4 regions of the Streptomyces sp. NBC_01515 genome follow, and region 2 is predicted to be linked to each of the others. Evidence: riboswitches for the same ligand, from Rfam matches in the RefSeq annotation. Region 2 holds a riboswitch; each other region holds the start of a gene.

Region 1 (7,083 bases), 6.0 Mb from region 2:
AGCCGCCGGTCAGCGCCTTGCCCACGCACATCACGTCCGGCGTCACCGCCGCGTGCTCCGCCGCGAACAGCGCGCCCGTGCGGCCGAAACCCGTGGCGATCTCGTCGAACACCAGCAGCACGTCGTGCGCGTCGCACGCCTCGCGCAGCACCCGCAGATACGCGGGGGAGTGGAACCGCATCCCGCCCGCGCCCTGTACCACCGGCTCCACGATCACCGCGGCCAGTTCATGTGCGTGCCGCTCGATCGCCGAGCGCAGCTGGTCGGCGTACGACTCCTCGTACTCGGCGGGAGGCGCGTCCACGAACACCTGCTGGGGCAGCACTCCCGACCACAACTCGTGCATCCCGCCCTCGGGGTCGCACACCGACATCGGCTGCCAGGTGTCGCCGTGGTAGCCGCCGCGCCAGGTCAGCAGGCGCTGTTTCGCGGGGCGGCCGAGCGAGCGCCAGTACTGGAGACACATCTTCACCGCGACCTCGACCGACACCGAGCCCGAGTCGGCGAGGAAGACGTGTTCCAGGCCGTCGGGTGACATGTCGACAAGGAGCTTCGCCAGGCGTACGGCGGGCTCGTGGGTGAGCCCGCCGAACATGACGTGGCTCATCCGGCCGAGCTGCTCCTGCGCGGCCGCGTTGAGCACGGGGTGGTTGTAGCCGTGGATCGCCGACCACCAGGACGACATCCCGTCGACCAACTCGCCCCCGCCGCCCGCCAGTCGGAGCCGCACCCCGCTCGCCGACTCCACGACGAGCGGGTCGACACGGCCGGGCATCGGACCGTACGGATGCCAGACGTGCCGCCGGTCCAGTTCCAGCAGCTCCGGGACGGGCAGGTGGCCGATCGGGTCAGGCATTGGGCGCGATGTCCGTTCCGGCACCTCGACGGCGTACGGAGACCAGGTCCCGGCGGACCTCGTCGACCTGCGGCGCGGCAGCCGACGTAGACGTGGAAGCGGGAGCGGAACCGCAGACTCCGGCGCCCTCGTGCCCACCGCAGCCCCCACCGCACCCGGCGTCCTCGTGTGATCCGCAGCCGCCCGCCGTCGCCCGGTGCTCCGGCAGCGTCACCTCGCCCGCGCCCTCCACCTCGAAGCCCGCGTCCGCGATCATCTCCAGGTCGGCGTGGCCGGCCTGGCCCTCGCTGGTGAGGTAGTCGCCGAGGAAGATCGAGTTGGCGAGGTTCAGGGCGAGGGGCTGCATCGTGCGCAGGTGGACCTCGCGGCCGCCCGCGATACGGACCTCGACGTCCGGGCAGACGAAGCGGACCATCGCGAGGATGCGCAGACAGCGCTGCGGGGTGAGGTGCCACTCGGCGGCGAGCGGGGTGCCCTCCATCGGGATCAGGAAGTTGACCGGCACCGAGTCAGGGTCCAGCTCGCGCAGGGAGAAGACGACGTCGATCAGGTCCTCGTCGCTCTCGCCCATGCCGGCGATCAGGCCGGAGCAGGCGGACAGGCCGGCCGCGTGCGCCTTCTGCACGGTGTCGACCCGGTCGGCGTACGTGTGGGTGGTGGTGATGTCGCCGTACGTCGACTCGGACGTGTTGAGGTTGTGGTTGTAGGCGTCGGCGCCGGCCTCGCGCAGCCGGTCCGCCTGGCCGTCGGAGAGCAGGCCGAGGCAGGCGCACACCTCGACGCCCTCGTTCTGGTCCTTGATCGCCTTGATGGTGCCGGCGACCCGGTCCACGTCCCGGTCGGTCGGGCCCCGGCCGGAGGCGACCAGGCAGACGCGCTTGGCGCCTCCCGCCACACCGGCCGCCGCGGCCTTCGAGGCGGCGTCGGGTTTCAGCCACGTGTACTTCAGGATCTCGGCCTTGGAGCCGAGCCGCTGCGAGCAGTACGAGCAGTCCTCGGGGCACAGGCCGGACTTCAGGTTGACGAGGTAGTTGAGCTTCACCCGTCGGCCGAACCAGTGCCGGCGCACCTTTCCGGCCGCGGCCACGACATCCAGCAGGTCGTCGTCCGAGGTGGAGAGGACGGCGAGAGCTTCCGCGCGGGTCGGCAGCTCGCGCCGAAGCCCCTTGTCCACGAGCGTGTTCAGCAGGTCCATGAGATCCGATCCTGTCCTACGGGACCGCTTGCGGCCAAGGAGAGAATGCACAAGACATGGGGCTGGGCGTGTGGGTATCACCACACCATGGGTGGCTCGTCGTCCGATTAGTGTCTGTGCATTGCCTACAAAAGCCCGGAGGAACCATGGCGTTCGGCTGGATCGACGAGCAGGCGGAGCAGCGCCGTCGCGCCGGGCTCGTACGGACCCTGCGGCCCCGGCCCGCCGACTCGCCGCTCCTCGATCTCGCGAGCAACGACTACCTGGGTCTGGCCCATCACCCCGAGGTCGTCGAGGGGGCCGCCGACGCGGCGCGGACCTGGGGCGGGGGGTCGACCGGGTCGCGGCTCGTCACCGGTACGACCGAGCTGCATGCCCAACTGGAGCGCGAGCTGGCCGAGTTCACCGGGTTCGAGGCCGCCCTCGTCTTCTCCTCCGGCTACGCGGCCAACCTCGCCGCGGTCACCACACTCGCCCCGCACGGCTCGCTGATCGTCTCCGACGCGGGCAACCACGCCTCGCTCATCGACGGCTGCCGACTGGCCCGGGGCGCGACCCAGGTCGTAGGGCATGCCGATCCGGACGGGGTGCGCAAGGCGCTGCGGACGCACGACGGGCAGGCTGTCGTCGTGTCCGACTCGGTGTTCTCCGTGGACGGGGACGCGGCGCCGGTGGGGGCGCTCGCCGAGGCGTGCCGGGAGTTCGGGGCCGGGCTGCTGCTCGACGACGCGCACGGGCTCGGGGTGCTGGGCGAGGGCGGGCGCGGGGCGCCGTACGCGGCGGGGCTCGCGGGCAGCGAGGACGTGGTCGTGACGGTGACCCTGTCCAAGTCGCTGGGCAGTCAGGGCGGGGCCGTGCTCGGGCCGGCGCGGGTCATCGACCATCTGGTCAACGCGGCGCGGACGTTCATCTTCGACACGGGGCTCGCGCCCGCCGCCGCGGGTGCGGCGCTGGCGGCGCTCACCCTGCTGCGGCGCGAACCCGAGCGGGCCGCCCGGGCCCGCGCCGTGGCGAGTGAGCTGCACGCGCGGCTGACCGCGGCGGGTCTGGAAGCGGTACGTCCGGACGCCGCCGTGGTCTCGGTGCGTGCGCCGTCCCCGGAGGCGGCCGTGCAATGGGCGGCCGACTGCCGTACGGCAGGGCTGGCCGTGGGCTGCTTCCGTCCTCCTTCCGTGCCCGACGGCATCTCACGGCTCAGGCTGACCGCCCGAGCGGACCTCTCCGGGGCCGAGATCGAACGCGCTGTACGTGTGATCGGCGAGACGCGACCATGAGTCGGCGTGACACGGTCGTGCGTCGCTGACGGTCGGACAGATCAGTGGAACGTGGCGAGGAAGCCCGTCCAGCTCTCGGGGGAGAAGAGCAGGGCGGGTCCTTGCGGGTCCTTCGAGTCGCGTACGGCGAGCAGCCCCGCGCGGGGGCCTGAGCGCGGACGAGCCGCCTCGACGCAGTTGTTCGCTCCCGTGCTGTGGCTGCTGCGCAGCCACAGCACACCGGACAGTTCAGAACTGGAAGGTACGTTCCGAGGCAGTGCAGACATGGTGCCTCCTTACGCGCCGTCACCTATCCCGGCGATGTAATCCGACGAATCATCGGGCGAAAGGGCGTGGAACTGAAGGGTGCTGAAGGCCTCGCTGTAGGCCTCTAGGTCTTCTTTCCGTTCGAGGTAGAGGCTACTCGTCAAGTGGTCTAGAACAACCACGTCCAGATCAGAAGTGCTCGGAAAGGAGAAGATAACGAAAGGTCCGGTGATACCGATGTGTGCTCCTGCGGCGAACGGCAGTACCTGAAGCCTCACTTGGGGCAGCCTGGCCGCCTCCACGAGCCGGTCCAGCTGACGTGCCATCACGCCCGGCCCGCCGACCTCGCGCCGCAGCACCGCCTCGTCGAGGACCACGCTCAGCTCCAGCGGCGGATCCGCGCGCAGCACGTCCTGCCGGGCCAGCCGCACCTGTACCAGCGCGTCGAGCCGCTCGGGGCCGTCGTTGTCCGGGCCCCCTACGGCGGCCCGGGTCACCGCCCGGGCGTACTCGGGGGTCTGCAGCAGACCGGGGACCACCGAGGTCTCCAGGGTGCGGAGCGTGCTGGCCTGTGACTCCAGGCTGATGAAGTCCCGGTAGGCGGGCGGCAGTACACCGCGATAGGCGTGCCACCAGTGGTGCCGGCCGCCGCCGTCGTCGGAGCCGGCCAACACGAGGAGCATGTCCCGAAGTTGTGGGTCGCCGACCTGGTAGACGTCGAGGAGTAACCGGACGTCGGGCGGTTTCACGCCACTCGCGCCGGTCTCGATGCGGCTCACCTTCGACTGGTGCCAGCCGACCAACCGGGCCGCCTCACCGCTGGTGAGCCCCGCCTCCGCACGCAACGCGCGCAGTTCCGCGCCCAGTTTCCGGCGGCGCACCGCGGGACCGTACTGCATGGGTTTCTCCTTACTCCTTCCGAGCCGCCCAAATACGGTCTGGGGTCGCAGAGTTCACCGCTTCGAGCGACAGATATATGCATATCTTGGTGGATCGCCACCGTTACCGACGCGGTAATGGCAGTCTGGCGAAGAAGCACCAGTCCGGGACCGTACTCGAACCATCCGCTCCGTGTCGGACACCGGTCCCGCGGGAAAGGGACGACCGCGCCATGGCAGACCATCTGGAAGCATCCGTCACTCTGCCGAGCGATCCCGCCTCGGTCTCCACCGCCCGCACCTATGTCGTCGGGACCCTGGTGGAATGGGGACTTCCGGCGGACACGGAGGTCGCCGACACCATCCGCCTCATCGTCTCCGAACTCGCCACCAACGCCGTACAGCACACCTTCGGGCAGTCACCCACCTTCACGGTGGACATGGAGCTGGAGCGTGACGAACGGCTGCGCATCGGGGTCACCGACAGCCATCCCCGGTTCCCGAAACGCCTGCCGGCCGCCGTCCAGCAGGACAACGGCCGGGGCATGGTGATCATCCGCTGGCTGACCGCCGAGTGCGGCGGCAAACTCAAGGTCCGGCCCACCCTGGAGGGCGGCAAGACCGTCTCCATCGAGGTGCCCTGGACGGTACCGGCCCGGCCGGTGACCGCGGCGGGCCAGCAGGAGCCGTAGAGGACCGTGCCGAACGCCTCTGGACACCCGTGGGGGTGGCGGTCCGTCAGGAGACCGCCACCCCCACGGGAGTTCTCAGCGCAGGTCAGCTGACCCGGCCGTACCAGACGCTCTTGGTCCAGATCTTCTGCAGCCTCACCACGTCCCCGGTCTTCGGGGCGTGCCAGATCTTTCCCTTGCCGGCGTAGATGCCGACGTGGTAGACGCTGGAGCCCGAGTGGAAGAAGACGAGGTCCCCGGCCTTGCGGCTCTTGGCCGAGATGTGGTGGGACTTGTTGTACTGCTGGGCCGCCGTACGGGGCAGTTTCTTGCCTGCCTTCTTGTACGAGTACAGCGTGAGCCCGGAGCAGTCGAAGCGGCCCGGTCCGGTGGCCCCGTACCTGTACGGGGCGCCCTTCTTGGACGCCGCGACCTGGAGTGCCTTCGTCGCGGGTGTCGCGGCCGCGGCGTCGGATGCGACGCCCGGTATCACGACGGAGCCGCCCACGGCGGCGATGGCGAAGGCCGAGGCCGTACCGGCCCTGACCATCAGCGACGGGACACGATTGAGCGCAGTCATGCGCAACCCTTCGTCAGCCGCCTGTGAAAGATGACCTGTCGGATTCGGGCTGACAAAGTTGCCCGGCCGCTGACGCGGCTTCACCCCAAGGGCTGCTCGACCCGGTCATGGCGTGACCGTCCCGGCGACCCGTCGTGCTTGGGTCCTCCACTCCTGCCGATGCACTCCTGTCGACCTGTCATCCGGGTGGCGGCAGGACTCGGCGTCCGCCCGGATCGCCCCGCCGCTGCGGCGGGGTCTTGTCGTCAGACAGGGATCTTCACCTATGAATGTCCGAAAAGCCCAACGGAACCGGGGATTTGTGGGGTTACTCACCACTCACCCGTTCGGGTGGACAGCCCCGTGTTCGAAGGGGTGTCGAGGGGTGCCAGGCCCTCGGACCAGCATCGGAACACTTCATGCGGCCCTCGGGCTACGCGTGTTGCGCAACCCGGACGGCCGTATGGACGGAGCGGCGACTACTCCGATCGGGGGTACGCCGTTCGGCTCGTTTCGCCCCCGGCCGGGACGGCTCAGGGTCCGTCAACTGTCGGAGGGCGCGGGGATGGTGACGCGAGCCGTGCGGCGCTCCCCGTCCAGCACGCGCAGCGCCCGCGCGAGTGTGGGGGCGTGCAGCTCGGTCTCGCCCCGCTGGTGCATCAGCGCCAGCGCGTCCCGCAGCTCGGCGGCCTTGGCCACGAGCGCCTGGGCGGCCCTCAGCCCACGGTACGTGTCACCGTCGTGCGCCGGGTTGATACGGCCGAGCAGGTCGGCCACATCCAGGTAACGGTCGATCAACTCGCCCTCGGCGCGCGTCAGCGCGGGCAGCGGAGGCAGTTCCGGCGGCAGCATCGTCGGCTCACTCCCCGCCCGGCTCGGTGAGCGAGGTCTTGCGGGTCGACACGATCCGGTCCACCAACCCGTATTCCAGGGCCTGTTGGGCATCCATGATCCGGTCCCGCTCGATGTCCGCGCTCACCTGCGCCACCGTCCGGCCCGTGTGCAGGGCGAGCAGTTCCTCCAGTTGGACCCGCGTGCGCGCCAACTCCTCGGCCTGGATGGCGAGATCACTCGCCTGACCCTGAATCGGCTCGGGGAACGAGGGCTGGTGGATCACCACCCGCGCCCCCGGCAGCGCCGACCGCTTGCCCGGCGTGCCCGCCGCCAGCAGCACGGCCGCGGAGGTGCCGGCCTGGCCGAGGCAGACCGTCTCCACGTCACACGTGACGAACCGCAACGTGTCGTAGATCGCCGACATCGCGGTGAAGGATCCGCCGGGCGAGTTGATGTACAGCGAGATGTCCCGGTCCGGTGCCTGGTATTCGAGGTGCATGAACTGGGCCATCACGTCGTTCGCCGAGATGTCGTCGATCGGCGTCCCGAGGAACACGATCCGCTCCTCCA
Region 2 (7,083 bases):
CCGGTTCGCCGAGGAGGGCCCCACCGCCGAGGAAATGGAGCGCGCCCAGGCCCAGTTGGAGCGCGAGTGGCTGGACCGGCTCGGCACGGTCGCGGGCCGCGCCGACGAACTGTGCCGGTACGCCGTCCTGTTCGGTGACCCGCAGCTCGCCCTGACCGCCGTACAGCGCGTCCTCGACGTGACGGCGGAGGAGGTGCAGGAGGTCGCCAAGGCCCGTCTGCGCCCCGACAACCGCGCGGTGCTCGTCTACGAGCCGCTCGCGGACGAGGATGACGAAGCAGAGGCCGGCGACGAGAACGAGGAGGCGGCCAAGTGACCGAGCTCGCCACGATGGAATTCCACCCGCAGCCCCAGGCCGGCGAGGCCCGGCCGTGGGCCTTCCCGGCCCCGGAGCGCGGGACGCTCGGCAACGGCCTGACCGTGCTGCGCTGCCACCGCCCCGGCCAGCAGGTCGTCGCCGTCGAGGTGCTCCTTGACGCACCCCTGGAGGCCGAACCGGCCGGCCTGGACGGTGTCGCCACGATCACCGCGCGGGCCTTCTCCGAGGGCACCGACAAGCACTCCGCCGAGGAGTTCGCCGCCGAGCTGGAGCGCTCCGGCGCCACCCTCGACGCGCACGCCGACCACCCCGGGCTGCGCCTGAGCCTGGAGGTCCCGGCCTCGCGCCTGGCCAAGGGCCTCGGTCTGCTGTCCGACGCGCTCAGGGCGCCCGCCTTCGCGGACAGCGAGGTCGAGCGGCTGGTCCGCAACCGCCTCGACGAGATCCCGCACGAGACGGCCAACCCGTCCCGCCGCGCGGCCAAGGAGCTCTCCAAGGAGCTGTTCCCGGCGACCTCGCGCATGTCGCGTCCGCGCCAGGGCACCGAGGAGACCGTCCAGAAGATCGACTCCGGGGCCGTACGCGCCTTCTACGACCGGCACGTCCGGCCCGCGACGGCCACCGCCGTGGTCGTCGGCGACCTCACCGGCATCGACCTGGACGCGCTCCTGGCCGACACTCTGGGCTCGTGGACGGGTTCCGCCGCGCAGCCGCGTCCCGTGCCGCCGGTGACCGCCGACGACACCGGGCGCGTCGTGATCGTGCACCGTCCCGGCGCCGTCCAGACCCAGTTGCTCATCGGCCGCGTCGGCGCCGACCGGCACGACCGCGTGTGGCCCGCGCAGGTGCTCGGCACGTACTGCCTCGGCGGTACCCTCACCTCCCGCCTGGACCGCGTCCTGCGTGAGGAGAAGGGCTACACCTACGGTGTGCGCGCGTTCGGCCAGGTGCTGCGTTCGGCACCCGACGGCACGGGCGCCTCGATGCTCGCCATCAGCGGCTCCGTGGACACCCCGAACACGGGTCCCGCGCTGGACGACCTGTGGACGGTGCTCCGCAAGCTCGCCGAGGGCGGACTCACCGACGCCGAGCGGGACATCGCCGTACAGAACCTCGTCGGAGTGGCGCCGCTCAAGTACGAGACCGCCGCGGCCGTCGCGAGCACGCTGGCCGACCAGGTCGAGCAGCACCTGCCCGACGACTACCAGGCGACGCTGTACCAGCAGCTCGCCGCGACCGGCACCGTGGAGGCCACGGCGGCGGTCGTGAACGCCTTCCCGGTGGACCGTCTGGTGACGATCCTGGTCGGCGACGCGGAGCAGATCAAGGAGCCCGTGGAGGCTCTCGGCATCGGCGAAGTGACCGTCGTCCCGGCCGAGTAGACGACCCGTAGCGAGCCGAACAGCGGCACGCGCGCGTGGGGGCCCTGGTGACTGAAGAGTCACCAGGGCCCCCTATTGTCCGAATTGGGGGAGAGGTTGCCTGTCTGCCCTGTGGCATGTGCAACAAAAACCGTGATCCGTTTGGGGATTGAAAGTGGCCCCCCTTAGCGTCGGTCCGGCTGTCCGTCAGGCACCGCGCCGCACTCGCGGCACCGGACAGTCATCGCCGAGTCCCCGTACGGCGCGAGCCAGGGGAGCCGGGGACCCATGTCCCTGGGGTGAATCGGACGCCCGCGCGCGGAGCGAGGGGGTCCGTAGGAGACCTTCCTGCTCCGAACCCGTCAGCTAACCCGGTAGGCGAGAAGGAAGGAAAGGACCACCCACTTCATGGCGTTCACCCGCGCCACCGGGAAGCACCGTCGCCCGAGCCGGACCCACCGCACCACCGTTCGCGTCGCGAGTGTCGCGGCCCTCACCACCACCGGCGTCGTCGGCACCCTCGCGAGCGCCCCCGCGTTCGCCGCGGAACCCGCCGTGGAACAGACCGGCCTCACCCCCGTCATCGCCATGGGCGACGCCGTCGCCGAGAAGATCGACGCCCAGGCCGCCGCCCAGCAGCAGGCCGCGGCCGAGCAGGCCGCCAAGGAAGAGGCCCGCGCCCAGGCCGCCGCACTGGCCAAGGCGGAGCGCGCGGCCGAGGTACGCGCTGCCCGCGCCGCCGAGCGCAAGAAGCTCAACACCTTCGTCGCACCGGTCACCGGCTCGTACGTCTCCACCGGCTACAAGACCGGCGGTTCCCTCTGGTCCTCCGGTGCCCACACCGGCATCGACTTCCACGCCTCGACCGGCACCTCCGTGCACGCGGTCGGCTCCGGCACCGTCGTCGACGCGGGCTGGGGCGGCTCGTACGGCAATCAAGTAGTGATCAAGATGGCCGACGGCATGTACACCATGTACGGCCACCTGTCGTCCATCGGTGTCTCCGTCGGCCAGACGGTCACTCCGGGCGAGCAGATCGGCCTCTCCGGGGCGACCGGCAACGTCACCGGACCGCACCTCCACTTCGAGGCCCGCACGACCGCCGAGTACGGCTCCGACGTCGACCCCGTCGCCTACCTCCGCAAGCACGGTGTGAACGTCTGACGACGCACCGCCGCACTTCCCGAAGCCCTGGCCCGCCCGGCCGGGGCTTTCGGCGTTTCCGGAGCCCTCCTGTCCAAAAAATATCCATGGATTCCGGCCCGCCATCGGAAATTCCCGCTCATTGCAATAGAGTCACGGAACACACGTCAATCGTCGACGTTTCACGGGGATTAAGGCGGAGGTCGGACATGCGTATTCCGGCGCACTCGGTATGCACGGCGATCCGGGACGACATCGTCGCCGGTGTCTACGAGCGCGGCAGCCGGCTCACGGAGGAACTCCTCGCGCGCCGGTACGGGGTCTCGCGCGTCCCCGTCCGGGAGGCCCTGCGCACGCTGGAGGCCGAGGGGTTCGTCGTGACCCGGCGGCACGCGGGCGCGTGCGTCGCGGAACCGACCGAGCAGGAGGCCGCCGACCTGCTGGAGATGCGGATGCTGCTGGAGCCGCTCGGCGCCTCGCGGGCCGCCCAGCGGCGCACCGAGGCCCACCTCAAGGTGCTGCGCGGCCTCGTCAGGCTGGGCCAGGAGCGCGCCAGGCGAGGCAACAGCGAGGATCTGCGCTCCCTGGGCAGCTGGTTCCACGAGACGCTGGCACAGGCCTCCGGGAGCCCTGCGCTGACCTCGATGCTGACCCAGCTGCGGCACAAGATCGCCTGGATGTACGCGGTGGACGCCCCGGCCAACCCCGTCGAGTCCTGGGCCGAGCACGGGGCCATCGTGGACGCCGTGGCCCGCGGCGACGGCGAGCGCGCCCGGGCGATCACCGCCCTGCACACCGAGCGCGCGGGCACCGCGCACCGGCTGCGCTTTCCCGGCGGGGCGAACGGCGCGAACGGAACGGATCGTGTGAGGACTTCGCAACCTCCCGTAAACATGTCGGGTCTGCGGCATTAACACGGGCGCCGTATACAAAGAGAGACTAATTCGCGGGGGATTATTTATGCTGCCCGCAAGTGGAATTGCGAAGGGCTCGCCCGGTAATTCGGACGAGCCCTTCGAGGTTGCGTACAGCGTTTTGCGGCGAAAAGCACCGCAACCATCAATTGAGGAATCCCCGCGGCGCGCAACCACCTCCGCGAGAGCGGCGCCGGTTCAGGCGCAGAGGGAGGCGTGCCTCAGACGGTCTCGGGGAGTTCTTCGAGACCCTCCGCGACCAGCTTCGCCAGTCGGTCGAGGGCCGCGTCCGCGCCCTCGGCGTCGGACGCGAGGACGATCTCCTCGCCGCCCTGGGCGCCCAGGCCCAGAACCGCGAGCATGGAGGCCGCGTTGACGGGGTTGCCGTCGGCCTTGGCGATCGTCACGGGGATACCCGAGGCCGTGGTGGCCCGGACGAAGATGGAGGCGGGGCGGGCGTGAAGGCCCTCCGCCCAGCCGACGTTGACGCGGCGCTCAGCCATGTGATGCTGCCCTTCAGAGTCTCAGGGTTGTCTAGACCAGTTTCCCACACGTGAAGCGAGCCCGGACCGGTCCCGTGGACCGTCCGGAGCGAGTCGTCGGACCGCGGCCTCGGCCCGACTTCCCGTGCTCTGTTGTTCCCCACAGACTGCCTCGCGCCGTTGTCAGACGCGAGCCGTACGCTGGGCCCCATGCAGACCTCGTCGGACCGGCACGAGTACCCCGCCCACTGGGAAGCCGACGTGGTGCTGCGCGACGGGGGTACCGCGCGCGTCAGGCCCATCACCGTCGACGACGCCGATCGCCTGGTCAGCTTCTACGAGCAGGTCTCCGACGAGTCGAAGTACTACCGCTTCTTCGCGCCGTATCCGCGCCTGTCCGCCAAGGATGTCCACCGCTTCACGCACCACGACTTTGTGGACCGGGTGGGACTCGCGGCCACCGTCGGCGGCGAGTTCATCGCCACCGTACGCTATGACCGCATTAGTGCCGACGGGCGTGCCGCCACCGCCCCGGCCGACGAGGCCGAGGTCGCCTTCCTGGTGCAGGACGCGCACCAGGGGAGGGGCGTCGCCTCCGCCCTCCTGGAGCACATCGCGGCCGTCGCCCGCGAGCGCGGCATCCGCCGCTTCGCCGCCGAGGTGCTGCCCGCCAACAACAAGATGATCAAGGTGTTCACGGACGCCGGCTACACCCAGAAGCGCAGCTTCGAGGACGGCGTCGTACGTCTGGAGTTTGACCTCGAACCCACCGACAGGTCCCTCGCCGTGCAGCGCGCGCGGGAGCAGCGCGCCGAAGCGCGGTCCGTACGGCGGCTGTTGGTGCCCGGCTCGGTCGCCGTCGTCGGTGTCGGTCGTTCCCCCGGAGGGGTGGGCCGCAGCGTTCTCGACAACATCAGGGACGCCGGGTTCACCGGCGGCCTGTACGCCGTGAACAAGGCGTTCCCCGAGGAGCGGAAGGACCTCGACGGGGTGCCGGCGTACCGCTCGGTGCGCGACATCGAGGGCCCCGTGGACCTCGCCGTCGTCGCCGTCCCGGTCGAGCACGTCCCCGAAGTCGTCACCGAGTGCGGCGAACACGGGGTGCAGGGGCTCGTCGTGGTCACCGCCGGGTACGCCGAGAGCGGCCCCGAGGGACGCGAGCGTCAGCGCGAACTCGTGCGCCACGCGCGCACGTACGGCATGCGCATCATCGGGCCGAACGCCTTCGGGGTCATCAACACCGCAGCCGACGTACGGCTGAACGCGTCCCTCGCCCCCGAGATGCCGCGCCCCGGACGCATAGGGCTCTTCGCCCAGTCCGGCGCCATCGGCATCGCCCTGCTGTCCCGCCTGCACCGGCGCGGCGGCGGGGTCACCGGAGTCACCGGCGTCTCCACCTTCGTGTCGTCCGGCAACCGCGCGGACGTGTCCGGCAACGACGTCCTTCAGTACTGGTACGACGACCCCGACACCGACGTCGCCCTCATGTACCTGGAGTCCATCGGCAACCCCCGCAAGTTCACCCGCCTCGCCCGGCGCACCGCTGCGGCCAAACCGCTGGTCGTCGTCCAGGGCGCGGGATCCGCTCCCCAGGGACACGCGGTCCGGGCGACGCGACTGCCCCACGCGACGGTGTCCGCGCTGCTGCGCCAGGCCGGGGTGATCCGCGTCGAGACGATCACCGAACTGGTCGACACGGGGCTGCTCCTGGCGCGCCAGCCACTGCCCGGCGGGCCCCGGGTGGCGATCGTCGGGAACTCCGAGTCGCTCGGACTGCTGACCTACGACGCCTGCCTCTCCGAGGGGTTGCGGCCGTCGCCGCCGGTGGACCTGACGACCGCGGCGACGGCGGCGGACTTCCACCGGGCCCTGTCGGGCGCGCTCGCCGACGACTCGTGCGACGCGGTGGTCGTGACCGCGATCCCCGCGGTGGGGGAGGGGCCGGCGGAGGACGCGGCGCTGGCGGAGGCGCTGCGCTCCGCCGCGGCGGCGGTTCCCGGGAAGCCGGTGCTGGTGGTGCACGTGGAGCTCGGCGGGCTGGCCGAAGCGCTGTCCGCCGCGATGAGCACGGCACCACAGGTCGCTGCCAAGGCGCCCGATGCCGAGGGGGGCGCCGACCGGTCCCGCCCCGCGCAAGGACCACCCCGACGGAGCGCCGTAGAACCGGAGCGGTCCGTCACCGCGATGCCCGCCCCCGAAGGCGGTGGCCTGATCCCCGCCTTCCCCGCCGCCGAGCGCGCCGTCCGGGCCCTCGCCGAAGCCGTGAAGTACGCGCAGTGGCGGCGCGAGGCCACCGACCCGGGCCGGGTGCCCGAGTTCGAGGACATCGACGAGAAGGGCTCAGCCGGACTGATCGGCGGCCTCCTCGCGCGCGGGCAGGGCCTCACGCTCGGCGTCGACGAGACGTGCGAACTGCTCGGGAAGTACGGCGTCGACGTCCACCGCGCGCTGCCCGCGCCCACCCCGGACGCCGCCGCCGAGGCCGCCCGCACCCTCGGCTACCCGGTCGCCCTCAAGGCCACCGCCCCGCACCTGCGACACCGGGCCGACCTGGGCGGCGTACGACTGGATCTCGCGGACGAGGACCAACTGCGGCGGGCGTACGCAGAGTTGGGCGAGTTGTTCGGGAAGCCCGAGGAACTGCGGCCGGTCGTGCAGCGGATGGCGCCGCGCGGGGTCGACACCGTCGTACGGGCCGTCATCGATCCGGCGGCCGGGGCCGTGCTGTCGTTCGGGCTCGCCGGAGCCGCCTCGCAGTTGCTCGGGGACACCGCGCACCGGCTGATTCCGGTCACGGACCGGGAGGCCGGGTCGTTGATCCGGTCGATCCGGACGGCGCCGCTCCTGTTCGGCTGGCGCGGCTC
Region 3 (7,083 bases), 1.2 Mb from region 2:
CGGCTTCCGGGACGGCTTCGCCCCGCTGCTGCCGGACACGGCCGTACCGCTCGGCGATCTCGACGCCCTGGCACGGGAGTTGAAGAAGGGCGACGTCGCCGCCCTCGTCGTCGAACCGATCCAGGGCAAGGGCGTCCACGAAGCACCGCCCGGCTATCTGCGCGCCGCGCAGGAACTCCTGCACCAGCACAAGGCGTTGCTCATCGCCGACGAGGTGCAGACCGGCCTCGGACGCACCGGCGACTTCTACGCCTACCAGTACGAGGAGGGCGTGGAGCCGGACCTGGTGTGCGTGGCCAAGGCGCTGTCCGGCGGGTATGTGCCGGTCGGCGCGACGCTCGGCAAGGACTGGATCTTCAAGAAGGTCTACTCGTCGATGGACCGGGTGCTGGTCCACTCGGCGAGCTTCGGGTCCAACGCCCAGGCCATGGCGGCCGGCCTCGCTGTGCTGTCGGTCATGGAGAACGAGCAGATCGTCGCCAACGCCCGTGCCACCGGGGACCAGTTGAGGACCCGGCTCGCCGCGCTGGTCGACAAGTACGAGCTGCTCGCCGACGTCCGCGGCCGGGGCCTGATGATCGGCATCGAGTTCGGCAGGCCCAAGTCGCTGAAGCTGCGCAGCCGTTGGACCATGCTGCAGGCCGCGCGCAAGGGCCTGTTCGCGCAGATGGTGGTCGTGCCGCTGCTGCAACGGCACCGGATCCTCACCCAGGTCTCCGGCGACCACCTGGAGGTCATCAAGCTCATCCCGCCGCTGATCATCGGCGAGCGTGAGGTGGACCGGTTCGTGGACGCCTTCACCGCCGTGATGGACGACGCGCACAGCGGCGGCGGGCTGATGTGGGACTTCAGCAAGACGCTCGTGAAGCAGGCGGTGGCCAACCGGTAGGGGATTCCGCCGGGCGCCGGAGGTTTTTGCCTCTGAGGCAAGAGATTTGCCTCGGGGGCAAGCCTGCGGCTGAATGGAGAGCATGAGCTCTCCCGAGACCGAGCCGGAACCGTCGGCCGGGCCGGTCGAAGACCTGCCGGCCACCGTCGCACCGCAACTCCGCGCCCTGCGCCGCCGCGCCTCCCTCACCTTGGAGGTCGCCGCCCGCTCGGCCGGACTCTCGCCCGCCCATCTCTCCCGTCTGGAGACCGGGCTGCGCCAGCCCTCGCTGCCGATGCTGCTCGCGCTGGCCCGCATCTACGGTACGACAGTCTCGGATCTGCTCGGCGAGACGGTCACCGACCGGGACGCCGTAGTCCGCGCCGCCGACATGGAACCGACCCGCGCGGGCGGCTGGACCTACTGGCAGGCAGGCGCCCCCGGCCGGGGGATGCAGTCGCTGCGCGTGCGCATCCCGCACGGCTCCCAGGGCGACATCGTGCGCGTGCACCCCGGCGAGGAGTGGCTGTACGTCCTCAAGGGGCGGCTGCGGCTGCGCCTCGGCGACACCGCGCACCTCCTCGCACCGGGCGACAGCGCGCACTTCGACTCGCTCACCCCGCACCGCCTCGCCGCCGCCGACGAGGACGGCGTCGAGGTCCTGTTCGTCCACACCCTGCTGCAGAGCCCCACGGCCACCCTGTGCCTGGGCCCGATCACCGGAGAGACGCCATGAGCGGCAACAACATCGAGGACAAGTTCCCCCGCGCCCTGTGGGTGCGGCTCATCATCTACATCGCCGTCGGCCACGTCTTCGCGGCCTTCATCTACCTGCTGTTCTCCGTGGGCGCCAAGTAGCCCGCCGCAGCCGCGAGTTCAGTCCAGGAGCCGCTCGCGCAGCCGCTCCCGGAGCGCCGGGGTGATCCCGAGCCCCCGCTCCAGATAGGCGTCCACGCTGCCCCAGGTCTCCTCGACGGTCTCGAAGGCCGCCGTCAGGTACTCGGCGCGGGCGTCGAAGAGGGGGCTGAGGAGTTCCATCACCTCGGGGGAGTAGGCCGAGGCGGAGGAGCCGCTGCGGCGCACCTTGTAGCGGCGGTGCTTCGCGTTCGACTCCAGGTAGTCGGTCACGATCGCCTCGCGCTCCACGCCCAGGGCGAGCAGCGTCACGGCTATCGAGAGGCCCGCGCGGTCCTTGCCCGCCGCGCAGTGCATCAGCGCGGGAACACTGTCCTCCGCGAGCGCGTGCAGCACCTGGGAGTGCTCGGCGGTGCGCTCCGTGACGATCGTGCGGTACGAGGCGATCATCCGGTTGGCGCCCTTGTCGCCGCCGAGGATCCCGCGCAGCTGGTCTGTCTCGCCGTCGCGGACCATCTTCCAGAACTCGGAGCCGTCCGCCGGGTCCGACAGCGGCAGATTCACATTGCGCACGCCGGGCAGCTCGACGTCGGGACCCTCCAGCTTCTGGTCCGACGCGTTGCGGAAGTCGAAGACCGTGTGCAGACCCAGCGAGTCGAGGAACGCGGCGTCCTCCTCGGTCGCGTGCGCGAGGTGGCCGCTGCGGAACAGCACCCCGTGCCGCACCCGCCGTCCGTCCACCGTCGGAAGTCCGCCCACGTCCCGGAAATTGCGCACTCCGGACAACTCCGGCTCGGTCGACGGAATCTGCTGCGTCACGAGGACTCCTCCCACTCGGCCCGACGACGCGGCTCACCGGCGGGCACGCTTCCGACGATACGACATCGATTCCACAGGCCATGAGTTGTCCACAGGCGTTGCCTCGCAGGCCCCTGGCCATTGATGATGTTGCTGCTTGAGTGGACTTGTTCGAATCTGTGAGGGACTTGATGCTGGAGATCGCCGAGAACGGCCGTACGTGGGTGCTGACGGGCCCCACGAGCAGCTACGCCGTCCGTCTCACCGAGGACGACGAACTGCTCCACCTGCACTGGGGCCCCGCGATCGCACTCGCCGACGCCGAGGAGCTCGCCGCCCGCCCGCTGCCCGCCGGCTCCTCCTTCGAGTCCCCGCTCGACGGCCGCGAGGAGTACCCCGTCGAGGGCGGCCCCCGCTTCGCACGCCCCGCCCTGTCCGTGCGCACCCCCGAGCGCCGCGGCACGGAATGGACCTTCGAGCGGTACGACACCGAGGGCGACGAACTGCGGCTCCGCTTCCGGGACACCGGGCTCGCGATCACGCTGCACTACCGGATGCGCGGCGACGTCGTGGAGCGCTGGACGAGTCTCGACAACGACGGGGGCGAGGCACTGGAGCTGCTGCGCGCCGACTCCGCCGTGTGGACGCTGCCCGAGCGGGACGGGTGGCAGCTGTCGCAGCTGCACGGGCGGTGGGCCGCCGAGTCCCGGCTGGTGCGTTCCGGTCTCACCTACGGTGAGAAGGTCATCGGCAGCCGGCGCGGCCACACCGGGCACCAGCACCTGCCCTGGGTCGCGCTCGACACCGACGCGACCGAGGAGCGCGGCGAGGTCTACGGCTGCGCCCTCGGCTGGTCGGGGTCCTGGCGGATCGCCGTGGCCCAACTCCCGGACGCGCGCGTGCAGATCGGGGGCGGCCCCGGGTACGACGACTCCGGGCTGCTGCTCCTGGCACCGGGGGAGTCCTTCACGACACCCGTCTTCGCCGGCCTGTGGAGCGACGCCGGCTTCGGCGGCGCCAGCCGCACCTGGCACGACTACCAGCGGACGTACGTCATCCCGGACGCCGACCAGGACCGGCCGGTGCTCTACAACTCCTGGGAGGCCACGCAGTTCGACATCTCCGAGGAGCAGCAGGAGACGCTCGCGCAGCGCGCGGCGGCGCTCGGGGTCGAGCTGTTCGTGGTCGACGACGGCTGGTTCGGCGCCCGCACCACCGATCGTGCGGGGCTCGGTGACTGGACCCCCAACCCGGACCGCTTCCCGGCCGGCCTCAAGCCCCTCGCCGACCGCGTCCACGCGCATGGCATGCAGTTCGGCATCTGGGTCGAGCCCGAGATGGTCAACCCCGACAGCGACCTGTACCGCGCGCACCCCGACTGGGTGCAGTACCAAGAGGGACGAAAGCGGACGGAGTTCCGCAATCAGCTCGTCCTCAACCTGGCCCGCGAGGACGTCCAGGAGTACCTCTGGGAGCAGCTCGACGGGCTGCTCTCCAGCGCCCCGATCGACTACGTGAAGTGGGACTTCAACCGCTGCTTCACGGATGCCGGGTGGCCCGGTGACGCCTATCCGCAGCGCCTCTGGGTCGACCATGTGCGCGCCCTGTACGCCCTGTTCGACCGGTTGCGGGCGGCCCACCCGGGCGTGGCCTTCGAGTCCTGCTCGGGCGGCGGCGGCCGGATCGACCTCGGCATCATGAGCCGTACGGACCAGGTGTGGACCTCGGACAACACCGACCCGCTCGACCGGCTCGCCATCCAGCACGGCTTCAGCCAGATCCACCCCGCGCGCGTGATGGCCGCCTGGGTCACCGACAGCCCCAACACCCAGCTCAACGGCCGCGTCAGCAGCCTGCGCTTCCGGTTCGTGAGCTCCATGGCCGGGGTGCTCGGCGTGGGCGGTGACCTCTCGGAGTGGACCGAGGAGGAACTCGCCGAGGCCCGCCAATGGGTGGACCTCTACAAGGAGATCCGGCCGCTCGTGCAGCACGGCGACCTCCACCGGCTGCGCCCGCCGAGCGGCGGACTCAGTGCCGTGCAGTACGTCCGCGGCGACGAGACCGTCGTCCTCGCCCTGCTTCAGGCGCAGCACTACGGCGAGCCACTGCCGGCGCTCCGGCTGCGCGGGCTCGACCCGACAGCATCGTACGAATGCCTCGAAACGGGCGAAGTCCACCGGGGGGCCGTCCTGTTGCACCACGGGCTGCGGACCGGGCTGCGTGGTGACCTCGATGCGACGGTTATCCGCCTGCGTCGCATCTGATCCCTCTGTCCCAATTGCAGCCTTCGTCCAACTCGCTCTGGAATAAAGGAACCTGAGAGGTGTGTACGTGAGCAGCGTCATATTCGTGACCGTGCGTCGTTCGTCATGTTCACGTAATTGACGTGCTTTTACAGGGGGATTGAGGGGTTGAGTCCTGTGGGAATTCACGGAGGGTGACGGTGAATTCCCACAGGGAAACACAAGAAACGCAAATCCGTGGAACCTCCTGCTTGTCCCTTTGCGTCTTCCTCGCTTACGTTCGCCACCAATCCGGACGGACGCCCAATCCTGCCGCCGACCGGACTCCGCACACACCCACCCGTATGCGGCAGGAGCGGGGGACCCACAGGTAAGACGCCTGTTCCGGTCTCCGGAACGGGCTTGGGGTTTAGCCGCGACCAGCGCGCGGCCGGGCATCTCCAGCCCGCACCCGACAGCTCACCTCGCAGGCGCCGGAGAGGAATTCGTCATGCCCGCGAAGGGTAAGCACCGCCGCCCGAAGTCCCAGCGACTCACCCGCTCGATGGCCGTAGCCGGAACCGGCGGCGCCGCACTCGCCCTTCCGCTCATGGGGGCCACCGGCGCTCATGCCGCGACCACGACTTCCGCTCCGGAAAAGGCGGTTCAGTCCGTTCCGGCGACCGAGAAGACGGTTACGGAGAAGTCGACTGCCAAGACCGTCTCGAAGTCCTCGGGCGTCAAGACGTATTCGGTGAAGGCGGGCGACTGGCTCGCGAAGATCGCCGAGGAGCAGGACGTCACCGGCGGCTGGAAGAAGATCTACCAGGACAACCGCGAGGCCATCGGTGGCGACCCGTCGCTGATCCACCCCGGCCTGAAGCTGACCCTCGGCAAGAAGGCCGCGACGAGCGGGACGGACACCGGTACGTCGTCCAAGTCGTCCGGCGCTACGTCCTCTTCGTCCTCGTCGTCGTCCTCCTCTTCCTCGGCGAAGAGCAGCTCGGCCGCGCAGAGCGACGACAGCACGAGCACCAGTACCTCCACCGGCTACACCCTCCCCGTGACCGGCGGCACCATCGGCACCGGCTATCACGTCGCGGGCAGCATGTGGTCCAGCGGCTATCACACCGGCGTCGACTTCGTCGTCCCGACCGGCACCACCGTCAAGGCGGTCGCCGCGGGCACGGTCGTCTCGGCGGCCTACGACGGCGCCTACGGCAACGAGGTCGTCATCCGGCACGCGGACGGCGAGTACTCGCAGTACGCCCACATGTCGCAGCTGTCCGTCTCGGCCGGCCAGACCGTGACCGAGGGCCAGCAGATAGGTCTTTCCGGCGCGACCGGCAACGTGACCGGCCCGCACCTGCACTTCGAGATCCGGACCACGCCGTACTACGGCTCGGACGTGGACCCGGTCGCCTATCTCCGCTCGCACGGCGTCACCGTCGGCTGACGCCGGAGCCCGGCGCCGAGCAGTTCCGCGGTCAACGCCCCTGATCGGAGGGTTATTCCGACTTTGGACAACCCTTTACGAGTGGCTTATCTCACCGCCCGTCAACCCCTAAATACGATCGCGTAGGTCACACCTCAGGGTGAATTATGGTTGCCGTGGCTAACGATTCGAAGAGTGACAACAGAGCGGTGATCGGGTCGTACGTGGCGGTGGGGGACAGCTTCACCGAGGGCGTCGGCGATCCAGGGCCCGACGGAGCGATGGTCGGCTGGGCCGACCGGTTCGCGGTACTGCTCGCGGACCGGCGGCCCGAGGGCGACTTCGAGTACACCAACCTGGCCGTGCGCGGGAAGCTGCTCGACCAGATCGTGGCCGACCAGCTCACCCGGGCCAAGGAGATCGGGCCCGACCTGGTCTCTCTGGCCGCGGGCGGCAACGACATCATCCGTCCGGGCACCGACCCCGACGAGGTCGCCGAGCGCTTCGAACGCGCGGTGGCCGACCTCACCGCCGCCGTCGGCACCGTCATGGTGACGACCGGCTTCGACACCCGCGGTGTGCCCGTGCTCAAGCATCTGCGCGGCAAGATCGCCACCTACAACGGACATGTGCGGGCCATCGCCGACCGCTACGGCTGCCCGGTGCTCGACCTGTGGTCCCTGAAGACGGTCCAGGACCGGCGGGCCTGGGACGGCGACCGGCTCCACCTCTCCCCCGAGGGGCACACGCGCGTGGCGCTCCGCGCCGGCCAGGTCCTCGGTGTCGAGGTCCCGGCCGACCCGGACCAGCCCTGGCCCCCGCTGCCGCCGCGCGGCACGCTCGACGTCCGGCGTGACGACGTGCACTGGGCACGCGAGTACCTGGTGCCGTGGATCGGGCGCCGG
Region 4 (7,083 bases), 2.1 Mb from region 2:
GCCGTAGCCGTCCTGGAAGCGCAGCGGTACCCGGACGCGGGCACGCGGGGTGGCGGCGGGGAAGTCGGGCATGCGGGTCTCCGTGGTCCGGCGGCAGGTACGCGGATGTGCGTCAGTGAGGTGCTTCAGTTTTGAAGCACATCCACGATGACGGACACTACCTCATGCTTGAAATTTGAAGCAACAGAATTGTGGGACGGGTCACGAACACGAAGGCGTGGAGCGGCGGCGCCACGGCACGTCCTCCGGCTCCTCCAGCGCCCGCACGATCCCGGCGCTGATCTCCTCCATCTGCCGTACCTGCTCCGGCGTGAGGTGATCGAAGATCGCGGCCCGTACGGTCTCGACATGCCCCGGCGCCGTACGTTCCAGGACGGTCATCCCCTCGTCGGTCAGGACCGCGGTGCTGCCGCGCTTGTCGGACGGACACCCTTCCCGCCGCACCAGGCCGTCCTTCTCCAGCCGGGTCACCGCGTACGTCAGCCGGCTCCGGGTGATCTTCGACTTCTCGGCGAGGTCGGTCATCCGCAGCCGGCGGTCCGGCACCTCGGAGAGGTTGGCGAGGATGGAGTAGTACAGGTGGGGCATGCCGGCCTCCTGCTGGAGCTGCCGGTCGATCGCGTCCTCCAGGAGGTGCGTCGCGGCGATGTGCGCGCGCCAGGCGCGCTGCTCCTCGGCGGTGAGCCAGCGAGTCGTCATGCCCCCAGTGTAGGTTTGTTTCAAACTTGAACCAAGCCCCGCCGTTCCACCAAGCCCCGCCGTCCCCACGAGCAATGACCCGGGAGCGCGTCGATGCCCCACCCCTACGTCCTGCTGTCCGCCGCCGTCTCCCTCGACGGCTACCTCGACGACACCGGCCCCGACCGGCTGCTCCTCTCCAGCCCGGCAGACTTCGACCGTGTCGACGAGGTCCGGGCATCGGTCGACGCGATCCTCATCGGCGCCGGAACGATCCGCGCGGACAACCCCCGCCTCCTCGTCAACTCCCCTGAGCGCAGGGCCAGTCGCATCGCCGCGGGCAAACCCGAGTACCCCCTCAAGGTCACGGTCACCGCCTCCGGCGACCTGGACCCGACGGCCAACTTCTGGCACACGGGCGGCGAAAAGCTCGTCTGTACGACGGACAAGGGCGCGGAGCGAGCACGCGGGCTGGGTCTCGCCGCGGACGTCGTCGCCCTCGGCCCCGACCTCGACTGGCGCGCGCTGCTTGAACACCTGCACGCGGTAAGGGGAGTTGACCGCCTGATGGTCGAGGGCGGCGGCACGATCCACACCCAGCTCCTCCAACAGGGCCTGGCCGACGAACTCCACCTGGTCCTGTCCCCCCTCTTCGTGGGCGACGACAAGGCCCCCCGCCTCTTCGGCCCGGGCACGTACCAGCCGGGTCGCCTCCGCCTCGTCGAGACCCGCCCCATCGAGGACGTGGTCCTCATGCACTACGAACCCACCGTCCCCGGCACCGGAGACCTCCCCTCCGCCGCCGACCACCACTGGCTCGCCCTCGCCTGCGACCTGGCCGCCGACTGCCCGCCCTCGGAGACGGCGTTCAGCGTCGGCGCGGTGGTGGTGGCGGAGGACGGCACGGAGCTGTCCCGGGGCCACTCCCGCGAGGCGGGCGACCCGGTGGTCCACGCGGAGGAGGCGGCGCTGGCGAAGATCGACCCGCAGGACCCGCGCCTCGCGACCGCCACGGTCTACACGAGCCTGGAACCCTGCACCCACCGCGCCTCCCGTCCCAAGCCCTGTGCCCAACTGATCCTCGACGCGGGGGTACGACGGGTGGTGACGGCTTGGCGCGAGCCGGACACGTTCGTGGAGGGGGCGGACGGGAGCGGGGCGCTGGCCGCGCGGGGGGTGACCGTGGTCGTACTCCCGGAGGACGAGGAGCGAGCGAAGGCGCCGAACCGGCATCTGCTCGGCTGAGGTGCGCCACCCCCTCTGGAGAAATGTGACACCTCAGGGGGTGAGTGTCACATTTCTCCGGAACACCCCCTGCCTCCCTGCCCTCGCTGCTCCCCGACCGGCCCATCAGATCCTGCGCCCCACCGCCCACCAGGTCACGCTCACAAGGAACCGGTGCGGACAAGGCGGAGGTAGGACACATGAGGGCAGTGGGTCGGCGGCACGCCATCACCATGCTGGGCGCGTCCGTAGCCGTAGGGCTACTCGCCTCGTGCGGATCGGCGGACACCGGTACCCGGACCATGGCCCGGGCACTCCCCGCCGGCGCCGCGTTCACCCACCCCGGGGTGCTCGTCAGCAAGGGCCAGCTGGACGCCGTACGCAAGAACGTGGCCGCCGGCAAACAGCCCTGGCTGAAGGCGTACTTCGGGATGCGGGACAGCAAGTACGGGTCGTACAAGTACACGGCGAAGCCGTCCGCGGACGTCGACTGCCCCTGGAACGGCAAGGCCGCGCACGGCTGTGTCGAGGAGCGCGAGGACGCGATCGCGGCGTACACGCAGGCGCTGCTGTTCAGCATCACCGGGAAGCAGCATCACGCGCTGAAGGCGCGGGAGATCATGGACGACTGGTCGGCGAAGATGAAGGAGCACACCTCCGACGACGCCGGACTGCAGACCGCGTGGGCCGGTTCGACCTGGGCGCGGGCGGCGGAGATCGTGCGGTACGCGCCCGGCGCCGGATGGCCGGCGGACCGGGTCGAGCGGTTCGGGACGATGCTGCGTACCGCCTACGAGCCGGAAGTCACCAAGGACCTGCCGGACTACAACGGCAACTGGGACCTCGCGATGACGGACGCGGCGATCGGCATCGCCGTGTTCCTCGACGACCACAAGGCCTTCGACGCGGCCGTCAAACGCTTCCGCGACCGCGTGCCCGCCTACTTCTACCTGGCCAAGGACGGCAAGGTGCCGCTCACCCCGGTGGGCTCGAAGCTCACCACCCCGCAGAAGCTGACGACGTACTGGTTCAAGCAGACGACCTTCAAGGACGGCGTCGCCCAGGAGACCTGCCGCAACTTCAAGCACGTCGGGTACTCGCTGGCCGCGACCGCGCACATCGCCGAGACCGCCTGGCACCAGGGCGTCGACCTCTACGACGGGGTCAAGGACCGGCTCAAGGCCGCCCTGGAGTTCCACGCCCGCTACCAGCTCGGCGAGCCCGCGCCCGCCTGGCTGTGCGGCGGCAAGGTCGACCGGAACATGGGCCCCGACCTGGAGGTCGCCGTCAACCACCTGGAGGGCCGGCTCGGCATGAAGGTGCCCGCCGCGCACAAGCTCGCCGAGTCCACCCGCCCGGCCGGCAGCGACGACCTGTTCGTCTCCTGGGAGACCCTCACGCACGCCGGGAACACCGCCGACTGAAACCTGTGTGACATCGGACCCCGCGAATGGCGTATAGTTGCAATCACAACGGCGCGGGGTGGAGCAGCTCGGTAGCTCGCTGGGCTCATAACCCAGAGGTCGCAGGTTCAAATCCTGTCCCCGCTACTAAGGCCAAGGGCCGGAATCCAGAAATGGGTTCCGGCCCTTGGTGTTTCTCCCGCCCCGGTCGGCCCACCCCGCTCGCCGCCCTTGCCCGGCCAGGAAAAACTGGACGCGTGGAGGAGGGTCCGTATGTGCGAGCCGGTGGGCGCCTGCCCGGCGATCCCGTGCCCGACCCCGGCCTCGGCCCCGACGAGGGACGGCGGATCCCGTACGCCCTCGGCTTCGTCCGCCGACTTCCCCCGCTGCTGCTGGTCGGCGGGGCGTTCTACGACTACTTCACCCCGCAGGCCTTCACCGCGGCCCCGTTCTTCACCGCCGCCCCGCTCGTCGCCGCCCCCCTCTACTCGCGGCGCGGCACCGTGCTCACCGGCCTGGCCTCCGTCGCCGTCGTCCTCGTGATCCACATCAGGCTCGGCATCGTCTTCCGCACGGATGCGGTCACCGAGGCGGCCACGGTGGCGACCGTCGCCGTGCTGGCCGTCCTGATCAACCTCCTGGTCCGCCGCAGCAGCGAACAGCTCGCCTCCGCGCGCGAGATCGCCGAGGCCGCCCAGCGGGCCGTCCTGCCCGAACCGGCCGAGCGGATCGGCGGGTTCGCGATCGCGGCACGGTACGAGGCGGCGCAGGAGGGCGCGTTCATCGGCGGCGACCTGTACGCGGTGCAGGACACCCCGCACGGCGTACGGCTGGTCGTCGGTGACGTGCGCGGCAAGGGCATGGGCGCGGTCGCCGCCGTCGCCGTGGTCATCGGGGCGTTCCGGGAGGCCGCCGAGCAGGAGGCGACCCTGGAGGCGGTCGCGCAGCGGCTGGAGCGGGCGCTGGCGCGCGAGGGCACCCGGCGCGACGGGCTCGACGCGTTCGAGGGGTTCACCACGGCCGTCCTCGCCGAACTCCCGCACGGCGACGGCGTCGTACGGATCGTCGACCGGGGCCACCCGCCGCCGCTGCTCCTGCACGAGGACGGCACCGTCCGCACGTTGCAGGTCGAGGAGCCCGCACTGCCCCTGGGAATGGGCGAGTTGGGGGTCTGGCCCGACCGTGCCGAGGAGTTCGCGTTCCCGGGCGGGGCCACCCTCCTCGTGCACACCGACGGGCTGTCCGAGGCGCGCGACTCCCGCGGTGTCTTCTACGACCCCGGGGCGCGGCTGGCCGGCCGGACCTTCCGTACCCCCGAGGCGTTGCTCGGCATCCTCGCCAAGGAGGTGCGCCGGTACTCCGGGGGCTGGATGACGGACGACATGGCGATGATCGCCGTACGCCATCCCTGACCGGATATCACGGGCCGTGACCGGTCGGGAGCCGTCCGCACAACAACTGATACACCGTCAATACCTGTGGGAATTCTGAGGCTTGGCCAACTCGCCCGTTTTTCGCCGGTGGTGGGCCCTTCGTCCAGCAAGGAAAGGTTAATGATCAAGCCGAACGGCTTGGAAACGGACGCCCGTGTCTATTAACGTTCGATAACGCAGCGCGGTCGTCCCAGCCGTCACAAGAGATGGCTCCGTGCGCACGCGCCGAATCCCGCAAGGGAACCGGGGAACCACCACCTTGGGGTGAATCGCTCGTCGACTGCCGTGGAAACACGGCCGGTTTACGCGCGTAGGAGACCTTCCTGCTCCGAACCCGTCAGCTAACCCGGTAGGCGAGAGGGAAGGAAAGGAGCACGCCCACGTGGCGTCCAACCAGGCTGCCCCAGAAGCCCCTGTCGTCTACGGCGGTTACCGCCCCGACGAGGGCCCCTGGGAGGAGTGGAATCCGAGTGCGGAGACCGTTCTTCCCAACCGCGGCAAGCACCGTGTCGCCAAGCAGCGTGGTGGCGGAGGATTCGCCCGCAGCTCCACCGTTCTGGGTGTCGGTGTCATAGCCGCCGTCAGCGCGGGCGGCATGGCCAGCGCCAACACCGGCAAGCCGCCGGTCTCCATCTCCCTGCCCGACCTGCCCTCCGTGGGCCACCTGCTGGACGACTCGTCCAGTAGTACCCCCAAGGGTTCGGCCACGGCGCTCAGCAGCGTCGGCGTGACCACGACCGAGACCGCCAAGGGCGCCTCGGACGCGGGTGAGCTGCTGCGCAACCGGATCATGGCGCAGGCCGAGTCACAGCAGGTGCAGGTCGACGGCAAGTCGAAGGCCGCCGTAGAGGCCGCCGTCGCCAAGCAGGTCGACGACGCCGCCGCCAAGGCCGAGAAGGACGCCGCGAAGAAGGCCGCCGACGCGAAGAAGGCCGCGGAGGCCGCCGCCAAGAAGAAGACCGAGGCCGCGAAGCTCGCCGTGCTGGCCAAGCAGTACACGCTGCCGGTCGGCTCGTACACGATCACCGGCACCTTCGGCCAGGCCGGCTCCATGTGGTCCTCCGGGTATCACACGGGTCTCGACTTCGCCGCTCCCACCGGCACGCTGATCAAGGCCGTCCACAGCGGCACGGTCACCGAGGCGGGCTGGGCCGGGGCGTACGGGTACCGCACGATCATCACCCTCGACGACGGCACCGAGCTGTGGTTCTGCCACCAGTCCTCGATCAACGTGAGCGTCGGACAGAAGGTCTCCACCGGTGAGGTCATCGGCCGCGTGGGCGCGACCGGCAACGTGACCGGGCCGCACCTCCACCTGGAGGTGCACATCAACGGCGCCGCCACCGCCAGCGACCCGGCGCCCTGGCTGCGCAGCAAGGGCCTCAACCCCTGAGGGTCTGGAATATCCGGTTCCGGTCCGGCTGTTGAAGAGGGTCATGACTTCTCTTCGCAAGCTGGGCCGGTCCGATCTTGAGGTCTTCCCGCTCTCCCTCGGCGGCAACGTCTTCGGCTGGACCGCCGACGAGGCGACCTCGTTCGCCGTGCTCGACGCCTACGCGGCCGCGGGCGGCAACTTCGTCGACACCGCCGACTCGTACTCGGCGTTCGCGCCGGGCAACCAGGGCGGCGAGTCCGAGACGATCATCGGCAAGTGGGTCAAGGCCCGCGGCAACCGTGCCGACGTCGTCATCGCCACCAAGGTCAGCCAGCACCCCGACTTCCCGGGCCTGAGCGCCGCCAACATCAAGGCCGCCGCGGACGCCTCCCTGCGCCGCCTCGACACCCACCACATCGACCTCTACTACACCCACTTCGACCAGGTCGAGGTGCCGGTCGAGGAGATCATCGGCGCGCTGGACGAGCTGGTGAAGGCGGGTAAGGTGCGGCACATCGCCGCCTCCAACATCACCCCCGAGCGCCTGCGGGCCTCCCTCGACTTCTCCGACCGCGAGGGCCTGGCCCGCTATGTCGCCCTCCAGCCCCACTACAACCTCGTCTCGCGCGACACCTACGAGGGTGAGCTGAGCGAGCTCGCCGCGCGGGAGGGCCTGGCCGCGGTCCCGTACTTCGCGCTGGCCGCCGGCTTCCTCACCGGCAAGTACCGCCCCGGTACGACCGTCGACAGCCCGCGGGCCGGGCGCGCGGCCCAGTACCTCGCATCGGAGCGCGGCCTGAACGTCCTCACCGCCCTCGACGAGGTCGCCCGGGCCCACGACGCCCCGGTCGCCACGGTGGCCCTCGCCTGGCTCGCCGCCCAGCCCACGGTCGCGGCCCCGATCGCGTCGGCCCGGTCGGTGGAGCAACTCCCCGCGCTGCTGGGCGTGGCCGAACTGGAGCTGACGGAC

What was found. A riboswitch is a leader RNA that binds a small molecule or an ion and turns the genes downstream of it on or off. The one in region 2 is predicted to bind cyclic di-AMP.
Region 1: linked by a shared signal. The riboswitch ahead of OG407_RS10020 (C40 family peptidase) and the one ahead of OG407_RS37235 (M23 family metallopeptidase) in region 2 are both predicted to bind cyclic di-AMP.
Region 3: linked by a shared signal. The riboswitch ahead of OG407_RS42145 (peptidoglycan DD-metalloendopeptidase family protein) and the one ahead of OG407_RS37235 (M23 family metallopeptidase) in region 2 are both predicted to bind cyclic di-AMP.
Region 4: linked by a shared signal. The riboswitch ahead of OG407_RS27705 (M23 family metallopeptidase) and the one ahead of OG407_RS37235 (M23 family metallopeptidase) in region 2 are both predicted to bind cyclic di-AMP.

What each region holds. Positions count from the first base shown of each region.
Region 1 covers NZ_CP109416.1:2,269,494-2,276,576, reverse strand. The annotation lists gene OG407_RS10050 (adenosylmethionine--8-amino-7-oxononanoate transaminase) at 1-856, opposite strand, end outside; gene bioB (biotin synthase BioB) at 849-2,051, opposite strand; gene OG407_RS10040 (8-amino-7-oxononanoate synthase) at 2,198-3,325, shown strand; gene OG407_RS10035 (DUF397 domain-containing protein) at 3,367-3,591, opposite strand; gene OG407_RS10030 (helix-turn-helix domain-containing protein) at 3,601-4,470, opposite strand; gene OG407_RS10025 (ATP-binding protein) at 4,683-5,141, shown strand; gene OG407_RS10020 (C40 family peptidase) at 5,227-5,700, opposite strand; cyclic di-AMP (ydaO/yuaA leader) riboswitch at 5,704-5,915, opposite strand; gene OG407_RS10015 (hypothetical protein) at 6,223-6,531, opposite strand; gene OG407_RS10010 (ATP-dependent Clp protease proteolytic subunit) at 6,539-7,083, opposite strand, start outside.
Region 2 covers NZ_CP109416.1:8,228,970-8,236,052, forward strand. The annotation lists gene OG407_RS37225 (M16 family metallopeptidase) at 1-316, shown strand, start outside; gene OG407_RS37230 (M16 family metallopeptidase) at 313-1,701, shown strand; cyclic di-AMP (ydaO/yuaA leader) riboswitch at 1,916-2,075, shown strand; gene OG407_RS37235 (M23 family metallopeptidase) at 2,089-2,844, shown strand; gene OG407_RS37240 (GntR family transcriptional regulator) at 3,033-3,737, shown strand; gene OG407_RS37245 (HPr family phosphocarrier protein) at 3,959-4,240, opposite strand; gene OG407_RS37250 (GNAT family N-acetyltransferase) at 4,430-7,083, shown strand, end outside.
Region 3 covers NZ_CP109416.1:9,440,772-9,447,854, forward strand. The annotation lists gene OG407_RS42120 (aspartate aminotransferase family protein) at 1-889, shown strand, start outside; gene OG407_RS42125 (helix-turn-helix domain-containing protein) at 972-1,604, shown strand; gene OG407_RS42130 (DUF6126 family protein) at 1,601-1,726, shown strand; gene OG407_RS42135 (tyrosine-protein phosphatase) at 1,745-2,542, opposite strand; gene OG407_RS42140 (alpha-galactosidase) at 2,713-4,785, shown strand; cyclic di-AMP (ydaO/yuaA leader) riboswitch at 5,088-5,250, shown strand; gene OG407_RS42145 (peptidoglycan DD-metalloendopeptidase family protein) at 5,255-6,199, shown strand; gene OG407_RS42150 (SGNH/GDSL hydrolase family protein) at 6,388-7,083, shown strand, end outside.
Region 4 covers NZ_CP109416.1:6,144,918-6,152,000, forward strand. The annotation lists gene ribA (GTP cyclohydrolase II) at 1-72, opposite strand, end outside; gene OG407_RS27680 (MarR family winged helix-turn-helix transcriptional regulator) at 202-699, opposite strand; gene OG407_RS27685 (dihydrofolate reductase family protein) at 793-1,923, shown strand; gene OG407_RS27690 (alginate lyase family protein) at 2,103-3,326, shown strand; tRNA gene OG407_RS27695 (tRNA-Met) at 3,379-3,452, shown strand; gene OG407_RS27700 (PP2C family protein-serine/threonine phosphatase) at 3,563-4,717, shown strand; cyclic di-AMP (ydaO/yuaA leader) riboswitch at 4,952-5,109, shown strand; gene OG407_RS27705 (M23 family metallopeptidase) at 5,121-6,131, shown strand; gene OG407_RS27710 (aldo/keto reductase) at 6,175-7,083, shown strand, end outside.